4 regions of the Virgibacillus halodenitrificans genome follow, and region 2 is predicted to be linked to each of the others. Evidence: riboswitches for the same ligand, from Rfam matches in the RefSeq annotation. Region 2 holds a riboswitch; each other region holds the start of a gene.
The links. A riboswitch is a leader RNA that binds a small molecule or an ion and turns the genes downstream of it on or off. The one in region 2 is predicted to bind S-adenosylmethionine.
Positions count from the first base shown of each region.

Region 1 (5,434 bases), 1.7 Mb from region 2:
AACAGTCAATTTTTGTCGATAATTATGTTATAGTGTAATTTATTTAATATAATATAATTAATAGTTTTAACTGTCAAATTATTTTAATAAGTAAATCATAAGTAGCAAATCCTCTGCTTAACTTATTCTACAAAAAAGTCTGGGAGCTAACTAAAAAGAGAAACTTTAGTGACGACATTAAAAGTGGGAGGCGCTCCCCTAAGGGGAACATTTTGCTAATCCGCACCAATAAAAAAACGAACTGTAATTCAACATAGAGTTGAATTAGGTTCGATTTTTAATAAAATAGTATATTTTGTTACAAGCTCTTTATACTACAAATCAGTTATTACCGTCGTAGCCTCTTGCTTTTTAAGAATTTCAATAAAATAACTCAATTGCTTCTTCGTTCGATTCCAAATATCTTCATCAACAATTGGATTATACTTTTGTTTATCTATCTGACAATCAAGCATGTAAATACCTTTTAGTGTCTGCCCTTTCAATGTTGCTAGTAAGGGCTTCATTGTATATTCAAGTGCAAGCATATGAGATGGACTTCCTCCGGTCATCAGTGGCAGAACCGGTTTATGCTGCAATATGTCCTGTGGTAATATATCAAACAACGATTTTAACACTCCCGAATAAGCAGCTTTATACACAGGTGAACCTACAATAACACCACTTGCTTCGTTTAACGTTTTAGCGACTTGTTGAACTGAAGGGCTATCATAGTTTCCTTGAAACAAGTCATCTGAAGGAATCTCCCTGATACTAATATGCTTAATAGTGAAATGTTCCCTCTCCAACAATTCTCCTAAATACTTTAATACTCTATCGGATCTGGAAGATAATGAAGGACTTCCAGAAATAATGGCAACTTCACGCATGTGATCATCCTCTCTTTTTTCACTTGTTTTTCAAAAAATACAGCATTTATCTTATCTTGCTCTCTCCTAAACAAAATTTCTATTTAAAATACCACTTCCAAAGCGATAGTCCGACAATCAATAGAAAAAAGATAAAACCATATAACCAGATAGAAAGCATTGGATTCACAAAAATAGTTCTCATCCTCTCTTAATTAGCTTTTAATTGTTTACTTGATTTTGCATATTTGGCGTCTTTTCTCAGAATCGCTGACAGGAGAACAATGGTTGCAATTCCTATCAAGGTGGCAATAGCTCCTGCTGTCATTGTGCTTGGTACAAGTCCACAGAAATAAAGCAGCAAATACGACAACAATCCAGTACCCATTGAAAGCTCAGCCGCACGTTTGGAAGCTTTTTTCTTTCCGTAAACTGCGTAAAGAATTGGCCCCATCGTGCCTGCAGCAACACCGGAAATACCGATCCACATGATATCTCCCATATAGACAGGAGGTCGAAGTACAATTAGAAATGCAGCCAGACCGATAAATGGTACAGAAAGCCGGCTAATTTGCAGTGCAATCTTTTCTGCTTTCGAAGGAGTGAGACGAATGACACCTTTTTTAACCAGAACTTTCAGGAAAATATCGTTGGCAAATACAGTTGAAATGGAGACAAATAATCCATCTGTTGTAGACATGGCTGCAGCAAGAATAACCACACCGATTATTGCGACAACTACTGCTGGAAAGGCCCAAACAGCGTATTCCATTAATGCCAGGTCAGACTCTGCCACTCCATTCCCTAAGGCTACTCGGCTATAAATCCCGCCAAATAATACGACAAGTGAAAACGCTGTTGCGATTACGTATGTCAAAATCATTTTCCCGATATCTTTTTCATTTTTTAATCCTAGAACTTTATTGAAAAGATGGGGAGCTGAAGCGAATGCCCATTGAATTACAATTGCTCCAACTACGACAGCAACAGAATAAAAATGTGCGGATTCCGGGTTAAATACTTCGACCAAATTAGCATCTTGACTAGCTAGTTGATTCGTAATACCTGTAAAGGTTGCTGTAATGCTTCCTTTCCAAAAGAGAACAATACCGGAAATAAAGATAAAAGTACCGGCAATCCCCATCATTATCGACTGAACAGCATCTGTGTAAATATCTGCAAACGCTCCGCCTGCAAAGACATAAAGTACGACAATGGTGGTGATCAGCAAAAGGCCCCCAGTATAAGACATCCCAAGAAGATATTCAAAAATACGTGCCCCTGCAACAAATTGAGCAGCAATATAAAAGATATTGAAGAGTAAAATAACCCCACTTCCTACTCGTAAAATATCACTTTTATAAAAGTCGCCAAGCCAATCTGGTAGAGAAAGTGATTTTTGTCCTGTATTTAACTTTCTAACACGCTTTGCTACCATTAGCACACCAATTGGTCCACCTCCAATTATTGCTAAAAAGAGCCAAAGATTGGAATAACCCCAGGCATGTGACCAACCGGGATAGCCAAGAAATGTGGCAGCACTCAAATACGTGGCTGAAAATGAAAGTCCAAGCACATATGGGCCAAGACTACCTCCACCTATAGCAAAATCACTTACATTTTTTGTTTTTCTTGCACTTATTAAACTGAGGACAAACATGATGGCAAGAAATGCACCAAAACCTATCCATGTATAGAGTGTAACAGTACCCATCATTAACCTCCTTCTTATTTTTGGTTCTAAGGTTATCCAATGATTCGCAAAATAGTAGCTTGGTAGGGCTACAAATCGCCGTATCGGAAAAATGCTTGGCGAGCAATCCTCAGCTAGCTCCTGAATATGTACTGCCGATTAATTCGTTCCCCGGTGGATTATTCTGCTCTGCTGCCGATTAATTCGTTCCCCGGTGGATTATTCTGCTCTGCTGCCGATTAATTCGTTCTCCGGTGGATTATTCTGCTCTGCTGCTGATTAATTCGTTCTCCGGTGGATTACTCTGCTCTGCTGCCGATTAATTCGCTCTCCGGAGGATTACTCCGCTCTGCTGCCGATTAATTCGTTCTCCGGAAGATTATTCCGCTCTGCTGCCGATTAATTCGTTCTCTGGCAGATTACTCTGCTCTGCTGCCGATTTATTCGTTCTCTGGCAGATTACTCCGCTCTGCTGCTGATTAATTCGTTCTCTGGCGGATTATTCTGCTCTGCTGCTGATTTATTGTTTTCATGAAACTTGTTCGCTCACTAGTCCGCAATTTTATGAATCTACGAGATAACGCCTGTACCCAGCATTTACAATAGAACCTTATTTTTATAGAAAAGCAGTTAACTATTAAGTTGGTTGAATAATACCGAGCCTTCTTGCCGGGTGATCTTCTGGAAGATGACGTCTTCCTTTTCCAAACATATTTTCTCGGAGCGTTTCACCCTCGTATTCCTTTCTGTATATACCGCGCTTTTGTAATTCTGGGACAACGTGATCTACAAATTCTGTAAACGTACCTGGAGAATAGGCTTGAGCAATATTAAAACCATCTGCATCTCCTTCAAATGCCCATTGTTCAATTTGATCAGCAATCTGCTCAGGAGTTCCAATAAATTTAACGGTGCCATTTCCAAGTCCATGATTTTTAATTGCTTCACGTAACGTCCATTTCTTATTCGGATCCTTTGTATACATATCGAGATTGCCTTGAACTGCATCCGTGTCCATATCCTGCAGGTATTGGTCGGGGTCATAAGCTGAGAAATCAATTCCTGTATGACCAGATAAGAGCGAGGCTGTTCCTTCATAGCTGACATGGTTGGTTAATTCATGAAGCTTTGCATGCGCCTCTTCTTCAGTAGAACCAATAATTGGAAGGATCATTGGAAATATTAGTACGTTACGTGGATCCCGTCCCTGTTGCTTTGTACGTCTGCGAATATCAGCGGTATAGTTTTTCAGTGCCTCCAATGAATGGTTCTTAGTAAAAACAGCTTCCGCATGTTTGGCGGCAAAGTCCCTTCCTTTCGGTGAAGCTCCTGCCTGAAACAATACAGGGGTCTGTTGAAGGGATGGCTCTACCAAATGAGGACCAGGTACTTTAAAAAATTCACCTTCATGATTAATGGTGTGTACTTTGGCTGGATCTGCAAATGTATCGTTCTTCTTATCATGTACCACCGCATCTACTTCCCAGCTATACTCCCATAACTTATAGACAACTTCCAAAAACTCATCTGCTCGATCATAACGGAGTTCTTTGGGTAGTCGACCGGAAAGCCCTAAGTTAACTGCCTCACTTTCCAAATACGAAGTAACTACATTCCAGGCAAGTCTTCCACCAGTTAAATGATCAAGTGTTGATAACTGCCTTGCCAGAGAATATGGCTGGGCATAGGTTGTGGAAATAGTTGGTGCAAAACCTAAATATTTTGTTGCAGCAGCCATTGCTGCAATAGGGATAACTGGATCATGTGCAGGTAACTGTACCGCATGTTTTACCGCTGCATCATGGCTGTTTCCATAAACACTATACGTTCCAAGTACATCTGCAATAAACAATGCGTCGAACTTTCCGCGTTCTAATGTTTTTGCAGCATTAATCCAATAGGTTAATTGATTATGCTCTGTCCCTTGGTCCTCCTTATACTTCCAAAGTCCTGTCGAATGTGGAGATGGTGAATTTTGAATGAATCCATTTAAATGAATTTGCTTTTTCATGTAACAAAACTCCTTTTTTAAAATTAGTTGCCTGAAACAATAAATAACTTTACCAATCGATTTACTTGGTTTATTAAATAAGCATTCCAATCCAACTTATCATCACTCGATTACTGTTGATAAAATATTCACCTAGTGATTTGGTTCCATAAATTTCTAGTTCTATGTTCAACTAGTGCTATCTTGTTGTTTTAAAAGCTTAGAGTGCTTAAATAAAAAACCTCTTCCCGATGAGAAAGAGGTTTTTTAATATATCCACCCATCTCATCTTTCAAGCTGCACGCTTGCTGGATTTAGCACCTTGTTACATGTAACGGTTGCTGCGGGATCACAGGACCAGGTTCCTCCCCCGACTCTAGATAAGAAATGACTTATTCAATTTTTAAATTGTATTCATCTTAACTAAACAGCAGATTACTGTCAAGAAAGAATTTTAAAATTATTCAAAAATATTACTTTATACCCATCTTGTAGTTAATACCTTTTTTCTTGTATAGAATTCAAGGCCATCCTTTCCATTTGCATGTAGATCACCATAAAAAGAATCTTTCCAGCCTGAAAACGGGAAGAAAGCCATTGGAGCAGGCACACCAATATTTACGCCTAACATTCCTGCATCAATCTTCTCACGAAACGTACGTACATACCCGCCATCTCTAGTAAAGAGGCAAGCGCCATTTGCAAATCTTGATTTATTAGTTAGATTAATAGCACTCTCTAAATTTTCCACTCTACTAATCGCCAATACTGGTGCAAAAATTTCATCCTGCCATATCTTCATCTCACTTGTTACATGATCAAAGATAGTTGGTCCTACAAAATAGCCTTCACGCTTCGTATCAGCATCCTCCCGGCCATCCCGAATGAGTTTAGCGCCCTCCT
Region 1 covers NZ_CP017962.1:2,906,196-2,911,629, forward strand. The annotation lists gene ssuE (NADPH-dependent FMN reductase) at 315-869, opposite strand; gene BME96_RS14845 (sodium:solute symporter family protein) at 1,060-2,562, opposite strand; gene BME96_RS14850 (LLM class flavin-dependent oxidoreductase) at 3,179-4,552, opposite strand; SAM riboswitch class I at 4,814-4,918, opposite strand; gene BME96_RS14855 (CoA-acylating methylmalonate-semialdehyde dehydrogenase) at 5,010-5,434, opposite strand, start outside.
Region 1: another riboswitch for S-adenosylmethionine. It lies ahead of BME96_RS14850 (LLM class flavin-dependent oxidoreductase); the one in region 2 lies ahead of BME96_RS03850 (homocysteine S-methyltransferase family protein).

Region 2 (5,434 bases):
AACAGATACATCTGTTCTTTTGTCTAGCTCTTCGAAATCATCAGAGTTGGCGAATACAGTAATGTTTTCAGATTTATAGCCTTTTAATTCTAAGTTGCTTACAAGTCTGATTACTTCATCATTTGCTTGGAAAGGACCAAAGACTTCCTTACCCATATGCAACCTCCTTTTATAAGAAAAACTACCTATATAAGTAACTTCCCAGCACTAAGAGGTTTAAAACATGGGAGATCATAAAAATAGAATCTATTTTTGGAAAAGAATAAAAATTTACTAGTTCCAAATTTCTTTAGCAACCTCAACGATAAGTTTTAATTTTTCCCATTGCTGTTCTTCCGTTAGTTTATTACCGTGATGGGTGGAAGCAAATCCACATTGTGGACTTAAGCAAATCTGTTCTAAGGGTACGTATTTAGCAGCATCCGTTATTCTTGCCTTGATTGCTTCTTTTTCCTCTAGATTTCCAAACTTGGAGGTGACTGCACCAATTACAACCTGTGCTCCCCCATTGGGAATATGTGCTAATGGCTGAAAGTTGCCAGATCGATCATCATCGTATTCAAGAAAGAAGCCATTTACTTCTTCTTTTGCAAATAAAGTAGGAGCTATCTGTGCATAACTACCTTCAAATGCCCATGTCGATTTATAGTTACCCCGACAAAGGTGGGTGGTAATGGCAAGATCAGCAGGTTTTGCTTCCAATACACTATTGACAACGCGTAGTGCCAATTCTATTAATTGTTCTCTTGAATAATCTGGCTCATATGCGAAGAGGTCATCCACGTTTAGTCCAGCAATATAAACATCATCGAATTGAAGATACCGTACTCCAGCTTTATAGAATGCTGCCACGGCATCTTGATATGCTTTAATAATGTCATCAGCATATGTTTCTACATCAGGATAAACCTCAGGGTTACGAATACCAGCGTGGAATAGTTGGTTTGGACTTGGAATGGTCTGTTTTGCTGTCGCACGCCCGTCTACAATGTTGTTAAATTCAATAAAATCCTGAATAAACGGATGATCTGGGTTGAAAGCTATTTTGCCTGTATTTCGTATATTGTATCGTTCTGTTTCTTCCCCCTGAAAATGGTAGCCTGACTCCGGTACAAATCCTTCTATTCCATCTAAATGCTCCAAGAAATCCAAGTGCCACCAGGAACGTCTGAATTCTCCATCCGTTACTACTTCAAGACCTATTTCAATCTGTTTATCTACTATTCTTTTAATTTCAGCTGTTTCTATTTCTCGGAGCTGACTAGCGGTAATAGTACTTTCTTTGAACTCATTTCTTGCTTTGTGCAATGTATCTGGCCGCAATAAACTTCCAACATGGTCGGCTTTAAATGGTGCTTTCGTCAATGTAACAGTCATCATCTAATCCTTCTTTCTTCATTTGTCTTTTTTGTAACCTATTTCTAAGGTAGAATCGCAAAAGATCGTACTGGGAATCCAGAAGCTCCTTCTACTTTCGGTACAAAATTTAAAATTGCTGCCCCAGTGGGAGGGAGTTGATAGAGATTTGTTAATAATTCTACTTGGAACGTGTCTTGATCAAGTACGTAATATTCACCAGCCAGTTTTCCTCGTTTTTTATAATCGATAGCAGAATCAGTATCGAATGTCTCATGTCCAATGGCTTTTATCTTTCTTTCCGTAAATAAAAATTTTAGAGCATCTAGTCCCCATCCAGGTGTGCGGTTATCACCATCTTCTCCTTTATTGTCAAAAGCTAGTTGATCTGGCCAACGTTTACTCCAATCTGTTCGTAAAGCTACAAATACATCGGATTCTATTTCCCCATGCTCCGCTTCAAAGTCGAGAATATCTTGAACACATAAAGTGAAATCAGGATCTAGTTGGGCTTCTTTTGATTTATTAATTACGATTAATGGTAGGACAAGTTCCTTTAAATCCAATTCATCAACATAACGCGAATTAGGTACGAAGTGGATTGGAGCATCTATATGTGTTCCATACTGACCTGCAAAGCTAAATTGTTGAGCAAAAAATCCGTCGCTGTGATCAAATAATGTTTTAAATTCCGCACCATCAAACGCAGCGAAATGAGGGGAATTCGGTCCGAAAGTGTGAGTTAAGTCTATCCATTGCTTTTGTTTCAATAAATCAATTGCTTGCAATAATTCGTTTTTTTCTTGGTGTACTAACTCATTTGTCATTACAATCACCTCTTTAATTGAAAGTTTATTATGCTTTTAAACGATAACTTAAATTATGCTGCTTTAATGTTTTATCTTTGCCAAACAAAAAGTGCTTTTCCATATCAGGTGAATATTTGGAGTTAATGGTTTCAACACCGACTGCTTCTGCAACAGCTCGAAGCATTGCCGGAGATGCACCACAACATAAGCCAATATAATTAACACCCAGATCGTTAGCTTCCTTCGCCCATTCCGCCAACTCATAACGGTTATGATAAAGTGGATCTAAAGCTGTTGGGAATGTGGTCTCTAAAGGCAAATGACAGCTACAGCCCCCATCTGGCAAATTAAAAAAGGTTGGATGTTCTTCTGAAGTACGGTATGGAATTGGCAATGCTCCAACATAGCCATCTACATTTTTTCTGATATCAACTATATATGGTTGCATAGTGTGTGGCCCACGGAAACAGTTCATTCCCACAACCAATGCTCCTTTTTCGGAAAGGAGTCGACATGCTTCTTCTACGGTATACCCATCACGGAGAATGTTTTCGCCCATTAAACCGAATGTAATAACAGCAGGCAAGCCTTGCTTTTTAATTTCCTCTAAAGCAATCAGAGCTTCTTCATAATAGTAGAAAGTTTCCCCATTAACGAAATCTACACCTTCTTCTTTACACCATTGGACCATCTCTGCAAAAATTTCCATAACTTTTTCTTTTGATTCAAGGTCATTCGGGTCAAATAAGTTTGTATTGGAGATATTTCCTGCTACCAGCGCTTCTTCGATTGGATGCTCCTTGGCTACTTCTTTAGCAAGACGGATTGCATTTCTGTTTAATGGTTCCAGTAAATCTTCCTTACCGATAATTCGCATCTTTTCTCGGTGGGCATTGTATGTAAATGCCAAGACAATGTCAGAACCTGCATTCATATAGTCGCGGTAAGCTTGTTTTAAAGCTTCTGGATGATCCAATGCGACTTCCGGAACAAAAGAGCCAGCCTGTAAATACCCTCTTCTTTCCAGTTCAAATAAGTAACCTTCACCAGCAATGACTGTCCCATCTTGTAGACGTTGTTCTAAACTTCTTTTCATTTTGTTTCCTCCTCTTTTTATTGTGTGAACAGAAAAAGCCCCTTCTAAAAATAAGAAGAGGCTGTTGTCACCAAAATATTGTTTCTCCTCTTATCTTCAAGCATGTAATATGCTTCTGGAATTGGCACAGTACTTTGCTAAGTCTGTTGCCGAGGCTTCAAAGGGCCAGTCCCTCCACCTCTCTGGATAAGAATTCTAACTATTCAATTTGATATTAAGTAATAACATACAGGAGCAAGAATGGATTGTCAAGTGGATAATTGAAAATTCATATCTTTCACTAAACGATATTTAATTAACAGAATCCTAGTATATATATTAGTTTCTTTCATGCATCCGCATAATAGTTTAAAATAATACTAGGAATACTAAATTAATAAGCAGGAGATTATCGAATGTTCAAAAACTCAGAGAAATTTTTAACAGCATTTAACCGAATTGAAAAAGAGTTAAGGTCCATGATGATTAACAAAAAAGATTTAGGATTTTCTAAAATGGTTAAAATACTGAGGAATTCCAATTCTTTGGTAAAACGTTACAGCGAGGACCTATTGGAATTTGCTGAACTGCGAAACGCAATTGTACATAATAAAGTGGAGCTTACACATGCAATAGCAGAACCACATGATTCGATCGTTGATAAAATTGAAACAATCCAAGAAGAGCTTGCACATCCTAAAAAAGTTATTCCCTTATTCAACAAGAAAGTACATTATTTTGATGAACAGGATTCTTTAGCAGATATGTTACACACCATTCATGAGAAAGGGCATACCAAATTTCCTGTCTACGCTAATCAAACGTTTATGGGTTTACTTACACAGAAAGGAATTACAAATTGGCTTGCAGAAAATAATGGAGAGGGTAGTTTCTCTTTCAACGATATTTTATTGAAGGATGTGCTCCCATTCGAAGAAAAAGATAATGTGCTATTTATTTCAGCTTCAACCTCCATCTATGCAGCAGTTGAACTCTACAAGGAATATGCATCAAAGGGAAAACGGCTTGAAGCTTTGTTAATAACTAGAAATGGATCGCAGGGAGAAAAACTAGCAGGGATTATCACTACCTCTGATATTCTTGAAATTCCATAAATCTGAAGTGGAAGAAAAATGGAAACTTTTTCTTCTCTTATCGTATAGAAAAGTAAATGAAAAATGTAAGGAGGCACAACATGGACAATTATAAACCAGCAGGATTTTGGATACGGTTTTTAGCAAATTTTGTTGATGGAATTATTATTTCCTTAATGGCACTAATTATCGCGGTCATTATAGGTGATCAGACATTCTTCCAGGGAGGAAGCTCGGAGGACTCCATATCGGAAGGGATATCAAGTCTATTATACTCCGTAGTATTCATTATAATATTTACGGCAAGCAAGTTTCGTGGTTCTCCTGGAAAGATGGTTTGTAAAATACAAGTCTTAAATAAAGATATGACACAAATTAGTATATTGAAATCTGTTGGAAGATATTTTTCTTATATTCTCTCGGCTATTCCGTTTATGCTTGGCTTTATTGTTGCAGGTTTTACGGAAAATAAAAAAGCTCTACATGATGTCATTTGTGGCACGAGGGTAGTGTACAGAAATAAATAATTCAGATACCAGTGTAAATATTTATAATGGGGGAGAGCTATTATATGAATTTCGTATCCATAGATTTTGAAACAGCTAATGAGAAGCGACACAGTCCTTGCGCAGTAGGTCTAGTAGTTGCTAATGAACACAAAATAATTGATGAATTTTATAGTTTGATTAATCCTATGATGTCTTTTAGCGGATTTAATATTGGTATTCATGGGATAACTGAAAATGATGTTCAAGAAGCACCGACATTTGCTGAATTGTGGCCACAATTAAATAATTACTTATCCAATAATTTGGTTATTGCACATAATGCAAGTTTTGATATGAGTGTAATTCGAAATACATTAGATTATTTTCAACTGCCATATCCAGAAATGGAATACCTTTGTACAGTGAATATTTCTAAAAAAATCTGGCCACACTTACAAAATCATAAACTGAATACACTAGCTAGCCATCATAAGATTAACTTTGAACATCACCACGCACTAGAAGACGCTCGTGTAGCTGCCAAAGTTTTTATGAAGGCACTTGATGAACGAAAAGCTGATTCGTTTGATAGTTTCTTAAAAATATGCCAAA
Region 2 covers NZ_CP017962.1:740,923-746,356, forward strand. The annotation lists gene BME96_RS03835 (general stress protein) at 1-156, opposite strand, end outside; gene BME96_RS03840 (5-methyltetrahydropteroyltriglutamate--homocysteine S-methyltransferase) at 274-1,377, opposite strand; gene BME96_RS03845 (cyclase family protein) at 1,422-2,183, opposite strand; gene BME96_RS03850 (homocysteine S-methyltransferase family protein) at 2,212-3,261, opposite strand; SAM riboswitch class I at 3,349-3,454, opposite strand; gene BME96_RS03855 (CBS domain-containing protein) at 3,657-4,355, shown strand; gene BME96_RS03860 (RDD family protein) at 4,436-4,861, shown strand; gene BME96_RS03865 (3'-5' exonuclease) at 4,906-5,434, shown strand, end outside.

Region 3 (5,434 bases), 1.7 Mb from region 2:
GATCGTTCCGGCTGGAAGCTCAGAAAACAACTAGCGCGAGAACTACCTCACGCCGAGCACATTTATGTAAGTAGTGAATATCGTGAAGTTGCTACAACCCCGGAACATATTTTGGCAGCAGCTTTGTTAAATAAACGGATAGCTGTAAACCCAATGTTCCTTCTTTAGAAGGTGATTTTTTGCAGGAAATTAAGACAGATCAATTAGAGCAGTCTGAGTATTTACTTTATATTTATACCCCCTTTTGCGGTACCTGCTCAGTAGCCAAAGGGATGCTTGAAAAGATTGAAACTGTTCATAAGGAAAACCTTTTTCTTACTATGAATGCTTCTTTACACCCTGAATTCATGCTTGAAAATGAGGTGGAGAGTGTACCTTGCTTATTAATTAAGCAAAAAAATGAAATTAAAGAAAAAGTGTATGCATTTAAGTCAATCGGTAATCTTTACACGTATCTATTGGAATATAAACCAGAATTGTTCTTATCGAGTTGATTATATAAACGATTGACAATATGTCAGGCGCATGATACTATTTGTCTATTAAATTTAAACTTAATAACGTGACTCTTATCTAGAGCGGTGGAGGGACTGGCCCTGTGAAACCGCGGCAACCTTCAAACATTTCTGTTTGAAAGGTGCTAACTCCAGCAAAGTGAAAGCTTTGGAAGATGAGAGAACGAAATGACAATAACTAACGTCTTTCTGTTCTCTTGCAGAAAGACGTTTTTAATTTTGTAGGTGTATAAATTATAAAGCTTTTACAATTATTCTGAGCCCCCTTATTTTGATGTAGAAACAATCTTTTAGGGTAAAATAGGCTTGTTGTAGTTTATGAGGAGGATTAAGCGTGATTTCGATAAAGGGTTTAAGCAAAATTTTTAACACAGATGCACATAATCAAGTGACAGCAGTTGATAATATAACCCTGACCATTAATGAAGGTGATATTTTTGGATTTATTGGTTATAGTGGAGCGGGAAAAAGTACATTTGTACGCTTGTTGAATCGCTTGGAAGAACCAACGGGAGGCCAAATAACAATTAATAACCAGGAAATTAGTTCCTTGAAAACAAAAGGACTTCGATTAGCTCGTCAGGAAATTGGGATGATATTTCAACATTTTAATCTATTATGGTCTCGAACGGTAAAAGAGAATATTACGTTTCCTTTAGAAATTTCAGGTGTGCCTAAAACTGAGCGAGATGACAGAGTACAGGAATTAATTAATTTGGTTGGTTTAGCAGGTAAAGAAAATGCATATCCTTCTCAACTAAGCGGAGGACAGAAACAGCGTGTAGGTATAGCCCGGGCATTGGCAAACAAACCAAAAGTTTTGCTTTGTGATGAAGCTACATCTGCTCTGGACCCTGAAACTACAAATTCAATTCTGGATTTATTAGTGGACATTAATAATAAACTTGGCTTGACCATTATCTTGATAACTCACGAGATGCATGTTATACGCAAAATTTGTAATCGAGTTGCTGTAATGGAGAGTGGCAAGATTGTGGAGCAAGGAAACGTCCTAGATGTCTTTTTAAAACCAAAACAAGAAGTTACACGTAAATTTGTAGAACAGGTAATGGGTAGTAATGAAGAGGAAGAAGACTTACAGCAACTTATCCAGTCATACAAACACGGAACAATTATACGATTGCATTTTGTTGGAGAAACTACTAACCAAGCCCTGATCAGTCAAGTTGCTAAAAAATTTAATGTAGACATTAATATATTACAGGGTAAAATCACACAGACACAGGCAGGGGCTTATGGTTCACTATTTGTACAAATGGATGGTGACCAGACTGAAATAAAACAAGCTATTCAGTATATCGAAAAAGAAACCTCTGTAGAATTGGAGGTTGTACAGCATGTTAACTGATTTATTCCCAAATATTAATTTGGAAGATTTTTGGGTCGCCACTTATGAAACTTTTTATATGACAATCATTGCTTTAATTGGGACGTTTATTCTTGGTATATTACTTGGGTTACTTTTATATCTAACAACAAAAAATGGAATATGGCAAAATAAGTTTGTGCACTTTGTTGTAGCTGCGTTTGTAAATATATTTAGAGCTATCCCTTTCATTATTCTTATACTATTGTTATTTCCATTCACTAATTTTCTCATGGGTACGATCCGTGGACCAAATGGCGCATTGCCTGCCTTAATTATTGGAGCAGCTCCTTTTTACGGAAGATTAGTAGAAATTGCATTGAGAGAAGTAGATAAAGGTGTTGTGGAAGCAGCCAAAGCAATGGGAGCTAAAACTAGCACAATTATTTTCAAGGTATTATTGCCTGAGTCAATGCCTGCTCTTATTTCAGGGTTAACAGTAACGGCAATTGCCTTAATTGGTTATACAGCAATGGCCGGAGCAATTGGGGCTGGTGGTTTGGGAAGCTATGCATATTATTCCGGGTTCCAGCGTCGTGACTTCGATATTGTATTGATTTGTTCCATTATCATTGTAATTATTGTATTTATTTTCCAATTTATTGGAGACTATATCGCTAACAAGCTGGATAAGAGATAAATTAAAATTAATCAGGAGGAACTTAACATGAATAAATTTATTGCTTTTGTATCATTATTATTGGCACTTGTTTTAGCAGCATGTGGTGGGGAGGACAAAGCTTCAGATGAAAATACAATTAAAGTAGGAGCATCGAGTGTGCCCCATGCTGAAATATTAGAAGAGGCAAAACCTTTACTTAAAGAAGAAGGCATTACATTGGAAATAGAACAATATGAGGACTATGTATTACCTAATGATGATTTGGCAAACGGAGATTTAGATGCGAATTACTTTCAGCATATACCTTATTTAGAACAGACTATAGAAGATACAGGCTATGAACTGGATTATATTGATGGTATACACATTGAACCAATGGGAGCTTACTCAAAAGGAATTAAGAGTATGAAGGAAATACCTGATGGTACTGAGGTTATTATGAGCAATTCTGTTTCTGATCGTGGCCGTGTACTCGCATTGTTTGAAAAAGAGGGTTTAATTAAATTGGATAAGAATGTGAAAAAAGCTGAGGCTACAGTAGATGACATTGTAGAAAACCCTAAAAATTTGAAGTTCACACCAGATTATGATCCAGCTTTATTGCCGGAACTATATGAAACAGAAGAGAATGCCCTTGTGGTTATTAATACAAACTACGCAATTGGGGCAGAACTGAATCCTACGGAAGATGCCTTATTTATTGAGGACGAAAAGTCACCATATGTGAATGTGATTGCAGTCCAAGCTGAAGATAAAGATAATAAAGCACTAAATAAATTGGTTGAAGTTCTTCATTCCAAAGAGATCCAGGACTATATATTGGAAAAATATGATGGTGCAGTTGTCCCAGTGGGAAGCAATGAGTAAATACTGAGCATTTAACAGTATATGCTTGAAATAAGCGAAATGTTTATGTAGGGGATGCACATTCTGAATATTACCACCTCATATGGAGTTAAATCCTTACTTATACGTTTATAAGCTCATTGAAGCGGGAATTGTCCTTGTGTTACGATAAGTAACGTAAACAAACCGAAAGGATGATTCACTATTAATAGTGGAATAAGTATGAATTACACTCCTGAAATGGAGAAAGCTATGCAACAATCCCATAAAATTGGGTATGCAGAGTATGAACGTAAGTTGGAAAATCGTCTCGCAGTAGAAAAAAGAAGAGAACGTGAATATGAACAATGCAAACAGCTGAAAGCGGACTTAGAAAGCCAAATACAGAGATAAATAGAGAATTCATTGTACCGGTGTCCTTGTGGGCATCGGTATTGCTATGCTTTAAGAAAGGGCACTATATTATGTAGAAGTATTAGATTAGTTCGGGAAATAGATAAAATGTAAACTAACTTTTGGTATTTAAGTTACGTATGAAAAATATCTTTGTTGTTGGAAAGCTCACTGAAATATTGAAGAGGTAAGCCCCATTGAATTCCGTTGCATGCGGACGCTTTCACACCTCCGGGTACAAGTGCGAAATCTGCTCGTAATCTCGCAGTGTCTTCTTTGCCGCCAAATATATTATCAATTATCACTACGATGTGACGATATTACTAACACATCCAAGCGGAGGAAAAGTATGAAGACTCCTCGAAAATGGAAATACACATTTTCTTCGTGCGATGCCTTGCTGACGTAGCGCGGGAAAAGCGAGACTAGCGAGACCCCGCAGAACGGAACTAATTAGGAACAAAGGCTAAGTTCGTCACGTCCTGTGACAACGCCTTTGTAACCAGCATCCTGCAGGCCCGAGTTCGAGGAGGCTTGCAGGCCGCCCGCGGAAAGCGTAATATTTTTCCGCAGCGATTTGGTGCTCCATCCACTAGATCGCATTTCTCTCCAACTCTACAAATAATTGGAACGTTTGTTGGGTGACATTGTAATTACATAATGTAAGGTTAAAAAATATGCTCATCCATTATACTTAGAAACGGTAAAGAAAAATGAATTTAACTGAAACCAAAATGACAATCCTTAAGCTTAGAAGAATAAAGTTTTAATCCTTATAAACCATACAACCTAAAAGAGTTGATAATACATTCGAAATGATTTAAGATTGTAATGAGAATAAATTGAGAATGGATATCTTATCTATTCAAATATAATTAAATTACTAGTAACTGGAGGTATAGATATGGCAGGGTCAACGTTAGAAATCAAGAATCTACATGTGTCAATCGAAGGTAAAGAGATATTAAAAGGTGTAAACCTTACAATAAAAGGTGGAGAATTCCATGCTGTTATGGGACCAAACGGTACTGGTAAATCCACACTTGCTTCTGCAATTATGGGTCATCCTAAATATGAAATTACAGATGGGTCTGTCCACCTTGATGGAGAAGACGTTCTTGAAATGGAAGTAGATGAGCGTGCGCGTGCAGGTTTGTTCCTTGGAATGCAGTATCCAAGTGAAATTAGCGGAGTCACCACATCTGATTTCCTACGTTCTTCTATTAATGCTCGTCGCGAAGAAGGAGACGAAATCTCATTAATGAAATTCATTAAAGAAATGGATAGCGTGCTTGATTTTCTAGAAATAGATAAAAATATGGCACAACGTTATTTGAACGAAGGATTCTCAGGTGGGGAGAAAAAGCGTAACGAGATTCTTCAATTAATGTTGTTGAAACCAGAAATCGCTATTTTGGATGAGATTGATTCTGGGTTGGATATCGATGCATTAAAAGTGGTTTCCAAAGGAATTAATAAGTTACGTGATGATAATTTCGGTTGTTTAATAATTACCCATTACCAACGTTTGCTAAACTATATTACACCTGACCATGTTCATGTAATGATGCAAGGTCGTGTCGTTAAATCAGGAGGACCGGAGCTTGCTCAACGTCTTGAAGCAGAAGGTTATGATTGGATTAAGGAAGAACTAGGAATTGAAGACGAAAC
Region 3 covers NZ_CP017962.1:2,451,853-2,457,286, reverse strand. The annotation lists gene BME96_RS12845 (toprim domain-containing protein) at 1-168, shown strand, start outside; gene BME96_RS12840 (thioredoxin family protein) at 180-494, shown strand; SAM riboswitch class I at 567-677, shown strand; gene BME96_RS12835 (methionine ABC transporter ATP-binding protein) at 850-1,884, shown strand; gene BME96_RS12830 (methionine ABC transporter permease) at 1,874-2,542, shown strand; gene BME96_RS12825 (MetQ/NlpA family ABC transporter substrate-binding protein) at 2,570-3,391, shown strand; gene BME96_RS19875 (YuzK family famiily protein) at 3,593-3,763, shown strand; gene sufC (Fe-S cluster assembly ATPase SufC) at 4,668-5,434, shown strand, end outside.
Region 3: another riboswitch for S-adenosylmethionine. It lies ahead of BME96_RS12835 (methionine ABC transporter ATP-binding protein); the one in region 2 lies ahead of BME96_RS03850 (homocysteine S-methyltransferase family protein).

Region 4 (5,434 bases), 220 kb from region 2:
GAAAGCTTCCAGATTTTATGCAGAGTCCTCCCCCTGTTAGCAAGCGAATTGGTCTTGATTTACATATAAATAATGTTAAAAATTCAGAAGATCGACTTTGGCTAAAAGCACTTATCTGGCCTGAACACGTAGATCGAAGAGATTTATTTGATAAGGTGGCAAGTCAGGTACAGGCTGCAAACCTCCAATTAATAGAAGGAGATGGGGTAGCGATGCTGCCAGAGCTTGTTAACGAGATATCGAGTGAAATGGCCGTCGTAGTCTTCCACACCCATGTTGCTAATCAGTTTTCGAATTTGTTGAAGGAAGAACTCCTCCAACAAATTCATTCCATTGGCAGTAAGAGGGACATTTTCCACCTGTATAACAACATGTATGATCGTTATTTACATTTGGACTATTATTTGCAAGGCGGAAAGGTCTCCCATATTGTTGGAGAAACGGAGGGACATGGCAGGTGGTTTACTTGGAATCTATCTGGTAAATAATGCAGTTGTGTTCCTGTCTCTTAAATCAGACGATCTCTCTCTCAAATTTCTGAGAAGTCTCTCATACCTGGTCGTTTTTTCTCATTTGCGTTTAGGCGTCTCTCAAACTATTGAGCTTGTGGCTCATATAGCCAGGCGAGTGTCTCAAATTTATAATTTCTCTCTCATTTAGTTCAGAAAAATCTGCTTTACAAATAATTATTTCTCCTATAGTATAAATAGTTAGAATTTTATTACTTCAGGAGTGTGAGAATGGTGCAGACCTTTGAGTTTTCTGATACATTAAAAAGACTCCCGGAACAGTTTTTTGCCAGTCTTGTTATGAAAGCAAAAAAGCTGACGGATGCTGGGCATGACGTTATAAATCTTGGACAGGGAAATCCTGATCTACCTACACCACAGCATATCGTGGATGAATTAAAAGCTGCTGCTGATAACCCAACATATCATAAATACTCTCCGTTCACTGGGCAACCTTTTTTGAAACAGGCCATTGCCTCTTTTTATAAGCGGGAATATGGAGTGGATATTGATCCAAATACAGAGGTTGCTATTTTATTTGGTGCTAAAACGGGGTTAGTGGAAATCAGTCAGTGTCTGTTAAATCCAGGTGATTTAGCATTAGTGCCAGACCCAGGTTATCCAGATTATATGTCGGGTATTGCTCTGTCGAATGCGATACCAGCCTATATGCCTTTGCTGGAGAAGAATGACTTTTTGCCGGATTATGGCGAGTTAGATGAGAAAACATTGGAAGATGCAAAGCTATTGTTCTTGAATTATCCCAATAACCCTACTGCGGCAACCGCAAATAAGAAATTATTTGATGAAACAATTGCTTTAGCCAATAAATATAGCATTTGTGTTGTACATGACTTTGCTTATGGTGCAATCGGTTTTGATGGGGAAAAACCTCAAAGCTTTTTACAGTCGGAAGGGGCTAAAGACGTTGGGGTAGAAATGTATACTTTATCAAAAACATATAATATGGCTGGATGGCGAGTTGGTTTTGCGGTGGGAAATCCTTCTGTTATTAAAAGCTTAAATTTAATCCAGGATCATCTATATGTAAGTCTTTTTGGAGCGGTGCAGCAGGCTGCTGAAAAAGCATTGCTTGGCGATCAGTCTGCTGTTGAAAAATTAGTAAATACATATGAAAAAAGACGTAATGTATTTGTGGAGAAACTTCAAGAGATTGGCTGGAATGTACCGAAATCCAAAGGCACCTTCTTCACTTGGCTACCTGTACCAGATGGTTATACCTCCGAAACATTTTCAGATCTTCTGCTGAACGAAGCGCATGTGGTAGTGGCTCCAGGAAATGGGTTCGGTAAAAATGGGGAAGGTTATGTACGTGTAGGCCTGCTGGCAAGTGAAGAGCGATTAATAGAAGCTGCAGAAAGAATCGGAAAAATGGAGATATTCCAAAAAAAGCATTGACAAAAGACTTTTGTCGGATTATGATAAAAGCTACCTAATTGAATAGTAAGAATTTTTCTTATCGAGAGTGACGGAGGGAAAGGCCCTGAGATGTCACAGCAACCTTCCAATTGGAGTGGTGCTACTTCCTGCAGAATGTTTTCATTCTGAGAGATAAGTGTTGATAAATCGTTTATCATTCACCCTCTTTCATAATGAAAGGGGGTTTTTGTATGGATTATAAATAGGTGGCTTATTAGTAAAATGCAGGATGGGAAGGTACGAGTCTATGATTGTAATTAAGGATTTATCTAAAATTTACAAAGCAAAAACAGGCCATGTTGTCGGAGTAGATAAGGTTAATTTAGAAGTACATAAGGGAGAGATTTACGGTATTGTTGGGTATAGTGGAGCCGGAAAGAGCTCTTTAATTCGCTGTATGAACATACTTGAAAGGCCAACCTCCGGTAAGGTAATTGTTGATGGAGTCGATTTACTAAGGTTATCTCCAAAGGGGCTGCGTAAGGCAAGGCAGTCGATTGGAATGATTTTTCAGGGATTTTATTTAGCTTCAGCAAAGACAGTATTTGATAATGTCGCTTTTGCTTTAAAAGCAGCTGGCATCCCAACTGAAAAACGAAAAAAACGTGTGCTTGAGTTACTCAAGCTTGTTGGATTAGCCGATAAAGCAGAGCAATATCCTGCACAATTAAGTGGTGGTCAAAAGCAACGGGTTAGTATTGCTCGAGCCCTTGCTAACAACCCAAAGGTTTTACTTTGTGATGAGGCAACCTCCGCGCTTGACCCGAGCACGACTAAATCTATATTAGCTTTATTGAAAAAGATTAATCATGAGCTTGGAATTACTATTGTGTTAATTACGCATGAGATGGAGGTCGTGAAGGAAATCTGTGACAGATGTGCCGTTATGCAGGACGGCAAGATCATTGAACAGGGAGCTACTTATGAAATATTCTCTAACCCTAAAGAAGAACTTACCAAGCAATTCATCGACACGGTATTAAATTTTGATCTGCCTAAACAACTTTTGGAGCAATGTAAAGGGATGATTCTCCAGCTTCAGTTTAGAGGTGATCTTGCAAGTGATCCAATTGTTTCCGATATGCTACAAGCACATAAAGTTAGTGCGAATATTCTTCACGGAAAAGTAGAGTACATTAAGGAAAAGCCACTGGGGATTTTTATTATGGAGCTATTAGGTGACTTGGATGAAATGGAAAGAGCAAGAAGATATGTGGAAGAGCGATTACAGCAGGTGGAGGTGATTCAGCATGCTCGATAGAATCATAGAAATTTTACCAGAACTTAATGTGGCTTTCTATGAAACATTGATTATGGTAGGTATTGGATTACTCGTTGCTCTTATAATAGGTTTACCTGTTGGTATTCTTTTGTTTGTAACGGAGCGGGGATTATTCTGGCAAAATCGTGTGGCGAAGACAATACTAGGCGTTATTGTAAATCTGATCCGCTCTATACCGTTTATTATTTTACTTGTGTTCCTACTCCCATTTACCGACTTTCTTGTTGGAACAACAACAGGAGCCATCGCAGCATCTGTTTCGCTTTCCGTTGCGGCAATTCCATTCTATGCGCGAATCGTTGAATCTGCTGCCAGGGAAATTGATAAGGGAGTCATTGAAGCTGCCATTGCAGTTGGCGCTTCTCCGTGGTTAATCATTAAGGATATTATCCTCCCTGAGACGAAGCCGGGATTAATTAGTGGAATAACCATCACAGCAATTAGCCTGATTGGCTACTCCGCAATGGCTGGAACAATTGGTGGCGGTGGAATTGGCGATTTAGCTATTCGTTACGGATACTACCGTTATGACGATACGGTCATGTTCACTACCGTAATTGTACTTATTGTTCTTGTGCAATTCATTCAATATCTCGGTGATTTTATCGCGAAGACAGTGAATAAGAGATAGTCGTGGTCCAACTTTCCGTTTTAAAAAATGTAATGAAATTAAACTGGAGGGAAATAAAATGAAAAAAATCGTATGGGTATGCACAGCATTACTTTTAATTTTAGTAGTAGCTGGTTGCGGAAAAGATGCAGCAGGAAGTAATGAAGAAACGAAGAAAATTCAATTTGGAGCAACAGTTGGTCCTTACAGCGATATGGTAACCAAAGCAATTGCTCCCCTTTTAGAAGAAAAGGGATACGAGGTAGCCAATCAGGAATTCACCGATTACGTACAACCAAATAAAGCACTACATAACGGAGACCTGGACGCTAACCTGTTTCAGCACAAAATCTATATGGAAGCTTTTGCAAAAGAAAACAATATGGAACTCTCTGAAGTAATAATTGTTCCCACTGCACCAATGGGTTTATACTCAGAAAAATATAGCAGTATTGATGAAATAGAAGAAGGAAGTCAAATTGCTATTGCTAATGATCCTACCAATCTTGCAAGGACACTTGGTATGCTTGAGGATGAAGGGTTGATTACAATTAGTGATAAGGTAGATGCATTAACTGCATCTGTCAAAGATATTATCGGAAATCCGAAGAACTTGAAATTTGTAGAAGTAGAAGCTGCTCAACTTCCACGTTTGGTAGAAAGTGAAGATCTTTCTGCTGTTCCAGGTAATTATGCACTTGCCGCAGAAATGGACTTACTGGATGCATTAGCACTCGAAGATATGCCTGATGATTACCGAAATAGAGTGGTCATAAATACAAAGGATGTAGATAAACAGTTTGCCAAGGATATAAAAGAAGTTATCGAATCAGAGGACTTTGAGAAAATAATCGATGAAAAGTTCCAAGGATTCGGCAAACCAAAATGGATGAAGAAATAGTATTTTCCCCTCCCTTATTTACTTTTTTTCAAAAGTGAGTAGGGGTTTTTTTATGAATCATACTATAACAAGATATTTACTGGATACATAGAATAGTGTCATAAATATGTAAAGGTCTAAAGTACTAGATTAATTTTCTTATATTGGATACATATGGTTATTTAGACTTATTTCAAAGTAATTACCATTATTATTGTTGACTCTCCTAAAGGGCATATCTATACTAAATGTTGGTTGTAACATTTTAGACATTAAATTGTAAAAAAGTGTTAGTTTTTGTAAAAGGAGGTACCTCTTTCTTATTATTCGTCATACTATTTTAAATTTATTGTAAAGGAGAAAGTGAATATGTCGAAAAAAGTTATTTTCGTAGTTTTAGTGTTTTTTGCAATTATAGCTGCAGGATGCAGTAACAAAGGGGAAACAGAATCTGCATCAACTAGTTCAGCAGGGAAGAGTAAGACAATAGAAGCTTCTATTGAAAACGCTACTTATATGTTAGTAAATAATGATAATGGTACTTCTGAAGGAGAGACTGGAACGTTAGCTATTGATATAAAGGTTAAAAATGTAACAGATTCAGAGGTTAATGTAAGCCCAAGTCGTAGTATTAAATTATATGATGAAGATCAAGAGCTAGATGCCGACTCTGATGCGACATACGAATTGGAATCTGCTGACGGAGAAATTGG
Region 4 covers NZ_CP017962.1:961,224-966,657, forward strand. The annotation lists gene BME96_RS04935 (DUF2332 domain-containing protein) at 1-488, shown strand, start outside; gene BME96_RS04940 (pyridoxal phosphate-dependent aminotransferase) at 744-1,928, shown strand; SAM riboswitch class I at 1,984-2,088, shown strand; gene BME96_RS04945 (methionine ABC transporter ATP-binding protein) at 2,197-3,210, shown strand; gene BME96_RS04950 (methionine ABC transporter permease) at 3,200-3,862, shown strand; gene BME96_RS04955 (MetQ/NlpA family ABC transporter substrate-binding protein) at 3,921-4,742, shown strand; gene BME96_RS04960 (DUF5105 domain-containing protein) at 5,091-5,434, shown strand, end outside.
Region 4: another riboswitch for S-adenosylmethionine. It lies ahead of BME96_RS04945 (methionine ABC transporter ATP-binding protein); the one in region 2 lies ahead of BME96_RS03850 (homocysteine S-methyltransferase family protein).